One region of the Kitasatospora sp. NPDC048286 genome, then DNA from elsewhere that is predicted to be linked to it. Evidence: riboswitches for the same ligand, from Rfam matches in the RefSeq annotation. Region 1 holds a riboswitch; the other holds the start of a gene.
What was found. Region 1 has a riboswitch for cobalamin ahead of ACGF13_RS20505 (prenyltransferase/squalene oxidase repeat-containing protein). Riboswitches for the same ligand answer to the same signal wherever they lie in the genome.

Region 2: another riboswitch for cobalamin. It lies ahead of metE (5-methyltetrahydropteroyltriglutamate--homocysteine S-methyltransferase); the one in region 1 lies ahead of ACGF13_RS20505 (prenyltransferase/squalene oxidase repeat-containing protein).

Annotation. Positions count from the first base shown of each region.
Region 1 is NZ_JBICZE010000008.1:80,515-84,718, forward strand. Features, by position in the region: gene ACGF13_RS20500 (hypothetical protein) at 40-1,401, opposite strand; cobalamin riboswitch at 1,598-1,674, opposite strand; cobalamin riboswitch at 1,765-1,895, shown strand; gene ACGF13_RS20505 (prenyltransferase/squalene oxidase repeat-containing protein) at 2,063-4,204, shown strand, end outside.
Region 2 is NZ_JBICZE010000007.1:405,721-409,924, reverse strand. Features, by position in the region: gene cobF (precorrin-6A synthase (deacetylating)) at 1-235, opposite strand, end outside; gene ACGF13_RS19890 (acyl-CoA thioesterase) at 733-1,203, shown strand; cobalamin riboswitch at 1,277-1,504, shown strand; gene metE (5-methyltetrahydropteroyltriglutamate--homocysteine S-methyltransferase) at 1,661-3,976, shown strand; gene ACGF13_RS19880 (SDR family oxidoreductase) at 4,076-4,204, opposite strand, start outside.

The sequences.
Region 1 (4,204 bases):
GAGGCGACCCGTGGTCGGCTCCCCTCCGGCGCCGTGCGGTCAGCTGCCGTAGCGCAGCGAGACGGTGTCGCCGAGGTGGACCGTGGTGGCCCGGGTGGCGCCGGTCACGGCGCCGCCGTCCAGGCTGACCTGCCAGGTGAACGAGCCGCTGTTGGCCGTGCCGTTGAGCGCGGTGACGGTGCCGCCGCCGGTGGACGGCGTGACGGAGGTGACGCAGCCGCCCGGGGTGGCGCTGCCTGCCGCGTCGAGGACGTCACCGAGGGTCGCGGTGGTGCCGGTCGGGGTGAGGGTGACGGCGCAGACCTTGGGCGTGCCGGTGCCGTCGTCGACGACCAGGGCGAGCCTGGCGGCGGTGCCGGCGGTGAAGCCGGTGGTGGCGGCCCAGGTGGGTTCGCCCGCGGTGGTCGGGGCCGGCGGCGTGGCGGTGAACCCGGCCCCGGCGACGGCGCGCAGCCCGTCCACGGAGGCGTAGGGGGACGGGGTGGTGTCGGTGGGCAGGTACTTGAAGCCGCCGCCGGGCTTGAACTGCTGGGCGATGAGGAAGTCGACCGGGGTCTTGCCGGTGCCGCTGGTGAAGTCGGCGCCCTGGGGGTTGATGCCGCAGGCGTTGAGGCCGGACACGGCCCAGCCGTTGGAGTCGGTGTTCACGCCGAACATGGCGTTGAACGCCCCGGACGAGGCGAGCTTGCCCTTGAGGAAGTTCTTGGCGGCGACGATCGCGGGATCGGTGTTGGGCACGCCGCCGGCGCACAGCGAGGCCATGGCCGCGCCGGTCATGTCGATGTCGCTGCCCTGGGCGAGCGCGGTCGGGTCGCCCGCGGCCTTGCTGTAGTTCCAGCCGCCGTCGTTGTGCTGGTTGGCGCGCACGGCGGTGACGGAGGCGTTCAGCAGGGCCTGCGGGGCGCGCTGGGCGCCGGCCTGGGTCTTCGCCCCGGCCAGGGCGAGCAGGCCGAAGACGGTGCCGTTGAAGTTGGCGGACGGGCCGTAGTAGCCGGGCTCGGCACTCTGCCAGTAGGCGACCGCGTCGGCGATCAGGTTGCGGCCGGGGCCGACCCGGGCCGGGTCGATGCCGGCCGCGTAGGAGTTGAGGATGCCGCGCTCGTAGTCGGTGACCACCGGCGAGCCGCCGGGCCAGCCGGCGGCGGCGAGCTGGTTGCGGTACACCAGGCGGGCGTTCTTGGTGGTGTCACCGCCGGGGGTGACGTCCGCCGCGGCGGTGCCGGCGGCCGCCAGCGCGCTGAAGGCCCACTCGTTGGAGAGCCCGCCGGTGGCGTAGCTGCCGTCGGCGGCCTGGAGGGACTTCAGGTAGGTGACGCCGGTGCTCTTGGAGGTGGCTATCTGGGTCGGGGTGGCCGTCGCGTGGGCGGGGACGGCGGTCAGCAGCAGGGCTCCGGCCGTCAGGGCGACGGTGGCCGCGGAGGCGGCACGGGCCGGGGTGGTCCGCTTCGGGGTGGGGAGGGGCACGGGTCAGGCTCCTTGGGGTGGCGGGCGCCGACCCTGCCCCGGAGGCCCGGCGTCCGTTCGGGAGCGCGCGACTGCCGGAGCGGTCGCCGCCCGGATCGCGTGGGCCGGCATTCGCCGTGGTGCGCGGCCGGGCGGGCATTCGGGCTCGGGACGGCTCGACCGCCACCCCACACCGCTGCGCGTCAGCCCCGGAGTCGCACCGGGTTCCCCCACTCGGCCACCGCGGACGCTACCGCACGGCGGACCGGCCGACGAGGTGGTGTGACCTACCTGACGACCCGTTGACTCGCCGTCGGACGCCGTGGTCTGATGAATCGGTTTTTCGCCCTCGGCATTCAGGGGAAGCCGGTCCAACTCCGGCGCTGACCCGCAACCGTAGACCCACCACCGGTGGGTGAGCCGGAATGCCTGGACCGGGGGTCTGTTCACACAGCACTTGCGTCGTCGCGGACTACGACGCAGCTCTTGACGGCCCCGTGTTCACGTCCACGGGCGGCCGTAGGCTGCGCCGTGGTCTCCCGCGTCGACCGACCGGGGAGTCGTCGTGAGGGTCAGCAGCAGTCGCGCACGTCACAGAAACCGGGACCTCGGGTCCCTGGTGGTCGCAGGCACCGTCGCGGCCGCCGCCTGCGGCACGGTCCTGCTCGGGCACCCGGGCACCGCCGCCGCCGACCCGGTCGAGCAGTGCACGGCGACGACCGGCGCGATCGTCGCCGTGGACTTCACACACTGGGGCGGCGGTGTCGTCCGGGGCTGCGACGCCCACCCCACGACCGGGATGAACCTGCTGCACAACGCGGGCTTCACCACCGCCGGGACCGAGCACGACGGGCCCGCCTTCATCTGCCGGCTCGGCACCGGAACCTTCAACGGCGGCGTCCAGTACCCGACACCCGCCGAGGAACCCTGCGTCAACACCCCGCAGGCCACCGCCTACTGGTCGTACTGGATCGCCGAACCCGGCCAACAGGCCTGGTCCTACAGCCGGTTCGGCGCCGGGACGCAGCAGCCCAAGCCCGGCGAGGTCGAGGCCTGGGTGTACGGCGGCACCGACATCGGCGGCACCAGCGGGGCGCCGAGCTTCACCCCGGACTCCCTGCGGGCCAAGAACGGCGGCCCCTCGCCCTCCACCTCGCCCTCGGCGACCCCGACCCCGACCGCCACCCCGACCGGGCCCTCCGCCACCGGCGACCCGGCGGCCGCCGCCGCGTGGCTGGCCGGTCAGCTCGTCGGCGGCGACCACACGGAGAACTGGGCCACCCCCGGACCGGACTACCCCCGGACCGCCCTCACCGCCGTCGCACTCGCCGCCTCCGGCAGCCAGGACCCGGCCCTGCGCAAGGTGCTCGCCTTCCTCACCGCCCGCACCGACGCGTTCCTGTACCCCGACGGCCCGACCGCCCAGCCCGACACCAGGGCCGCCGCGCTGCTGGCCCTCGTGGCCGAGAGCACCGGCGGCGACCCCCGCTCCTTCGGCGGCCGGGACCTGATCGCCGCGCTCACCGACCACGTCTGCACCGCGGCCGGCGAGAACGGCAGGTGCACCGCCGCCGGCGACTTCCTCGGCGCGGCCTCGCCCTGGGTCCAGTCCCTCGGCGTCATCGCCCTCCAGCGCGCCGGCGTCACGCCGCCCGCCGCGGCACAGGCCCGCTTCACCGCCCTCCAGTGCGCCGACGGCGGAATCGCCGGATCGATGATCGTCGCCGGTGAGCACTGCGAATCCGACCCGCTCACCACCGCCATGGCCGTCCTCGCCCTGCGCACGGCCCCCGGGTACGAAGCGGCCGCGCGGAAGGCCGCCGACCAGCTCGCGGCGAGCCAGCAGCCCGACGGCTCCCTCCTCCCGTACGCCGGCGCCCCCGGCGACACCCTCAGCACCGCGAGCGCCGCCCAGGCGTTCAAGGCCACCGGCCAGGGCGCCCACCGGGCCACCGCTACCGCCTGGCTCGCCGCCCTTCAGAACAAGGACGGCGGCTTCGGCCCCGACGCCTCCACCACCGACCCCGACGCCGCCGCCACCGAGCAGGCGATCCTGGCCCTGACCGGCACCGACCTCACCAGCGTCCGGCACAACCCCGACGGCGCCGGCACGACGCCGACCCCGCCCGCCGGACGGAAGCCCGACGCCGCCAGGGGCAGCGCCTACCTCACCGATCCGGCCCGGCTGATCGACGGCCACTACTACGAGGGCTTCCCGGCCTTCGCCGACTTCGGCCTCACCATCGACGGCGCCTACGCCCTCGCCGCCACCGGCACCGACGACGCCGCGCTGCGCGGGATCGTCGACTTCCTGGACCAGCAGGGCAAGGACGCGAGCGAGCGCACCGTCAACACCTGGACGGGCATCGGCACCGAGTACGCCGGCGGCGGCTCGATCGGCAAGGAGGCGCTGCTCGCCGAGGTGGTCGGACGCGACCCGCGCGCCTTCGGCGGCCACGACCTGATCGCCGCCCTCGCCGCCCTGGTGTGCACGAAGGCCGATCCGAGCACCGGCTGCGACGCCCCGGGCAACTACGGCTACGCGACGTCGGTGTTCTCCCAGGCCCTCGGGATCATGGCCCAGCTCCGGGCGGGGGACGCCGCCAGCGCCGCCCCCGCCATCGCCTACCTGAAGGGCCTCCAGCACCAGGACGGCTCCTGGCCGAGCCTGATCCCCGCCACCGGCGACTCCGACGTGGACAGCACGGCGATGGCCGTCATGGCCCTCGCCCTCGTCCCCGGCGACGACGCCGCAGCCCGG
Region 2 (4,204 bases), on a different contig from region 1:
CGGCCGCGTACGCCGGGGTCGTGCGGTCCCGCTCGGCGTCCGGCACCTCGACCACGCGGTGCCCGGGCCGTCCGTGCTCGGCCAGCATCCGGCGGCGCAGCGCGATCAGGTCCTGCCGTTCCTCGCTCTTGTCGAGGATGAAGAAGACGTCGGTACGACCGATCGCCTTGACCGCTTGCAGGGTGAGGTGGTCCGGGTCGCCCGCACCGATGCCGATGACGAAGATGTGCCGCATGGGGGACATTCTGCCGTCCGCCCCGGCGTACGGGCCCGGGGGCCGTACGTGGCCGACCGAAGCGGTGGGCGGTGGCTGTGAGCTGCGCGGATGGACGTAAGCTGGCGGGGCAGCTGGTTCGCCCCGCCCGCCGGGCGGGGTGTCGTCACGAGGGAACCCGGCGGGAGTCCGGGACCGCCCGCAGCGGCGAGCGGCAACGACCGCCGTCCTGTGCGCCGGGCCCGGCAACGGGTCCGGGGAGCGACGACCGGTGGGTGTCCGTCCCGGTTCGGCCGGGAGGGCGCGCCCACGAGTCCGAAGACCCGCCGCTGCCCGCGTGCCGTGGTGGCCCGCGGCCCACCACGACCCCGAGGGCGGGCCGATGGTGCGGGTGGGCCGCATACGGACGGCTGCCCGCTCCTCGGCGTGCCCGAGGTGCGCGACCTCACGAAGGAGAGTTCCGTGCAGCGGAACGCCGACCACGATTTCCACGGCGCCATGACGGGCGGGCCGTCGCTGTGACCAGTCCCGCTGTCCTCTCCCGCACCCCGGCCGACTCGGCGGTCACCCTCGCCCACATCATGAGCGACCACGACACCAACCTCTACGGTTCGGTGCACGGCGGCGTGATGATGAAGCTGATCGACGACGCGGCTGCCGCCGCCGCGGGTCGGCACGCCGGTGTTCCCGCGGTCACCGTCTCGGTCCGGGGGATGTCGTTCCTCGCGCCCGTCCGGGCGGGAGACCTCCTCACCGTCCGCGCCCGGGTCGGCCGCGTCGGGCGGACCTCGATGGACGTGTCGGTGGAGGTGACCTCGGAGCGGTGGAACCTCGCCGGGCCGGTGACCCGGGTGGCGACGGCGGAGCTGGTCTTCGTGGCGGTCGACTCGGACGGCAGGCCCCACCCGGTACCGGAGCTGGTCCCGGAGGGCGCCTGCGACGAGCAGCGCGCCGACCGCAACGGGCCGGAGCACGAGTCGGTCGAGTAGCCGCCCGCGGCCGGGGCGTCTCACCATGCAGACGGCTTTCGAGATTTCCGCCTCGACGGCGACGCTTTGCCCCTAAGCTGGCGACGCAGCTGGTTCGCCCCGTCCGCCAGGCGGGGTGTCGCAAGAGGGAACCCGGTGGGAATCCGGGACTGCCCCGCAGCGGTGAGTGGGAACGACCGCCGTCATACGCACTGGACCCGGGACGGGTCTGGGAAGCGACGGCCAGTAGGTGTCCGTCCCGGTTTCGGCCGGGTGGGCGTGCCCGCGAGTCCGAAGACCTGCCACTGCCCGTACGCGACCGTTCGCGTGCGGCCATCCGGTGACCTCGTGGGCGGGTCGGCGACCATACCAGGCGGAGCCGTGCACGGGTGCGGGTGTCCGTCCGGTTCGTCATCCCTTCGCGTCCTCGTGCCACCACCGGTGCACTTGAGGATTCAGGCTCGCGAAGGAGAGTCCCTTGACAGCGAAGTCCGCAGCCGCGGCGTCCGTGGCCACCGCGTACGGCTACCCCCGGCAGGGTCGTAACCGTGAACTGAAGAAGGCGATCGAGGGCTACTGGAAGGGCGCGGTCACGGCCGAGGCGCTGCTGTCGACCGCGGCCGACCTGCGCCGGACCAACTGGGCCCAGCTCGCCGAGGCGGGGGTCGGGGAGGTCCCGACCGGTGACTTCTCGTTCTACGACCACGTGCTGGACGCCAGCGTGGCGGTCGGCGCGATCCCGCCGCGGCACCGGGAGGCGGTCGACGCCGACCCGCTGGTCGGGTACTTCGCGATGGCGCGCGGCAACCAGGACGTCGCGCCGCTGGAGATGACCAAGTGGTTCGACACCAACTACCACTACCTGGTACCGGAGTTGGGGCCGGACACGGTGTTCGCCTCGAACCCGGCCAAGGCGGTCGGCGAGTTCGAGGAGGCCCTCGCGCTCGGCCACACCGCCCGTCCGGTGCTGGTCGGCCCGGTGACCTACCTGCTGCTGGCCAAGCCGGCCCCCGGGGTGGCCGAGGACTTCCAGCCGATCACCCTGCTGGACCGGCTGCTGCCGGTCTACGCGGAGCTGCTCGCGGCGCTCAGGGCCGCGGGGGCCGAGTGGGTCCAGCTGGACGAGCCCGCGCTGGTCCAGGACCGGACCCCGGCCGAGCTGAACGCCGCCGCCCGGGCCTACCGCGAGCTCGGCGCCCTCACCGAGCGGCCCAAGCTGCTGGTCGCGAGCTACTTCGACCGGCTCGGTGAGGCGCTGTCGGTGCTGGCCAAGGCCCCGGTGGAGGGCCTGGCGCTGGACTTCACCGGCCCGGCCGCCGCCAATCTGGAGGACCTCGCCGCCGTCGGCGGCCTGCCCGGCAAGCGGCTGGTCGCCGGGGTGATCGACGGGCGCAACATCTGGATCAACGACCTGGAGAAGTCGCTGGCCACCCTGGCGACCCTGCTCGGGCTCGCCGGCACCGTCGACGTCGCACCGTCCTGCTCACTGCTGCACGTCCCGCTCGACGCCGCCGCCGAACGGGAGTTGGACCCGCAGATCGCCCGCTGGCTGGCCTTCGCCAAGCAGAAGGCCGGCGAGGCGGCGCTGCTCGCCCGCGGCCTGCGCGAGGGCACCGGCGCGATCACCGCCGAGCTCGCCGCCAACCGCGCCGACCTCGCCTCCCGCGCCAACTCCCCGATCACCCACGACCCGGCGGTGCGCGCCCGGGCCGCCGCCGTCACCGCCGACGACACCCGCCGGGCCCAGCCCTACCCGCGGCGGGCCGAGGCCCAGCGCGCCCGGCTCGGCCTGCCGCTGCTGCCGACCACCACCATCGGCTCCTTCCCGCAGACCACCGAACTACGCACCGCACGCGCAGATCTGACGGCGGGTCGGATCGACGCGACCGCCTACCGGGAGCGGATGGAGGCCGAGGTCCGCGAGGTCATCGCCTACCAGGAGAAGGCCGGCCTGGACGTCCTGGTGCACGGCGAGCCCGAACGCAACGACATGGTCCAGTACTTCGCGGAGCAGCTCACCGGCTACCTCGCCACCCGGCACGGCTGGGTCCAGTCGTACGGCACCCGGTACGTACGCCCGCCGGTGCTGGCCGGGGACATCTCCCGCCCGCACCCGATGACCACCGACTGGTTCGGCTACGCGCAGAGCCTGACCGACCGCCCGGTCAAGGGCATGCTCACCGGCCCGGTCACCATGCTCGCCTGGTCCTTCGTCCGCGACGACCAGCCGCTCGCCGACACCGCCCGCCAGGTCGCTCTCGCCCTGCGCGACGAGGTCGGTGACCTGGAGGCGGCGGGCGCGGCCGTGGTGCAGGTGGACGAGCCGGCCCTGCGCGAGACCCTCCCGCTGCGGGCCGCCGCCCGCCCGGCGTACCTGGACTGGGCCACCGAGGCCTTCCGGCTGGCCACCTCCGGGGTGCGGGCCGACACCCAGATCCACACCCACATGTGCTACGCCGAGTTCGGCGCGATCATGACCGCGATCGACGACCTCGACGCGGACGTCATCTCGCTGGAGGCCGCCCGCTCCCACATGGAGGTGGCCGGCGAACTCGCCGAGGCGGGCTACCCGCGCGAGGTGGGCTTTGGCGTCTGGGACATCCACTCGCCGCGCGTCCCCAGCACCGCGGAGGCGGTCTCCCTGCTGCGCGCCGGCCTGGCGGCGATCCCGGCGGAGCGGCTCTGGGTCAACCCGGACTGCGGGCTGAAGACCCGCGGCTGGCCGGAGACCCGGGCCTCGCTGGAGAGCCTGGTCGGCGCCGCCCGGACGCTGCGCGCGGAACTGGCCGGCTGACGGAGCAGTATGGCGGCGGGGGTGGGCACGGCGACCCGTGGCGCCCACCCCCGGACCCGGGCCGCTACCTCCACCTCGTGGGCTCCGCGGCCCGGGTGATCACGGGTTGACCCAGCCGGCGGTCAGCGTCTGCACGGCCGAGCCGTCGAGGTCCTTGAGCTTCACCCCGGCGAAGGCCCGGGCGGCGTCGGAGGTGAGCAGCCGGAAGGCGGGGCGCTCGGCGTCGAG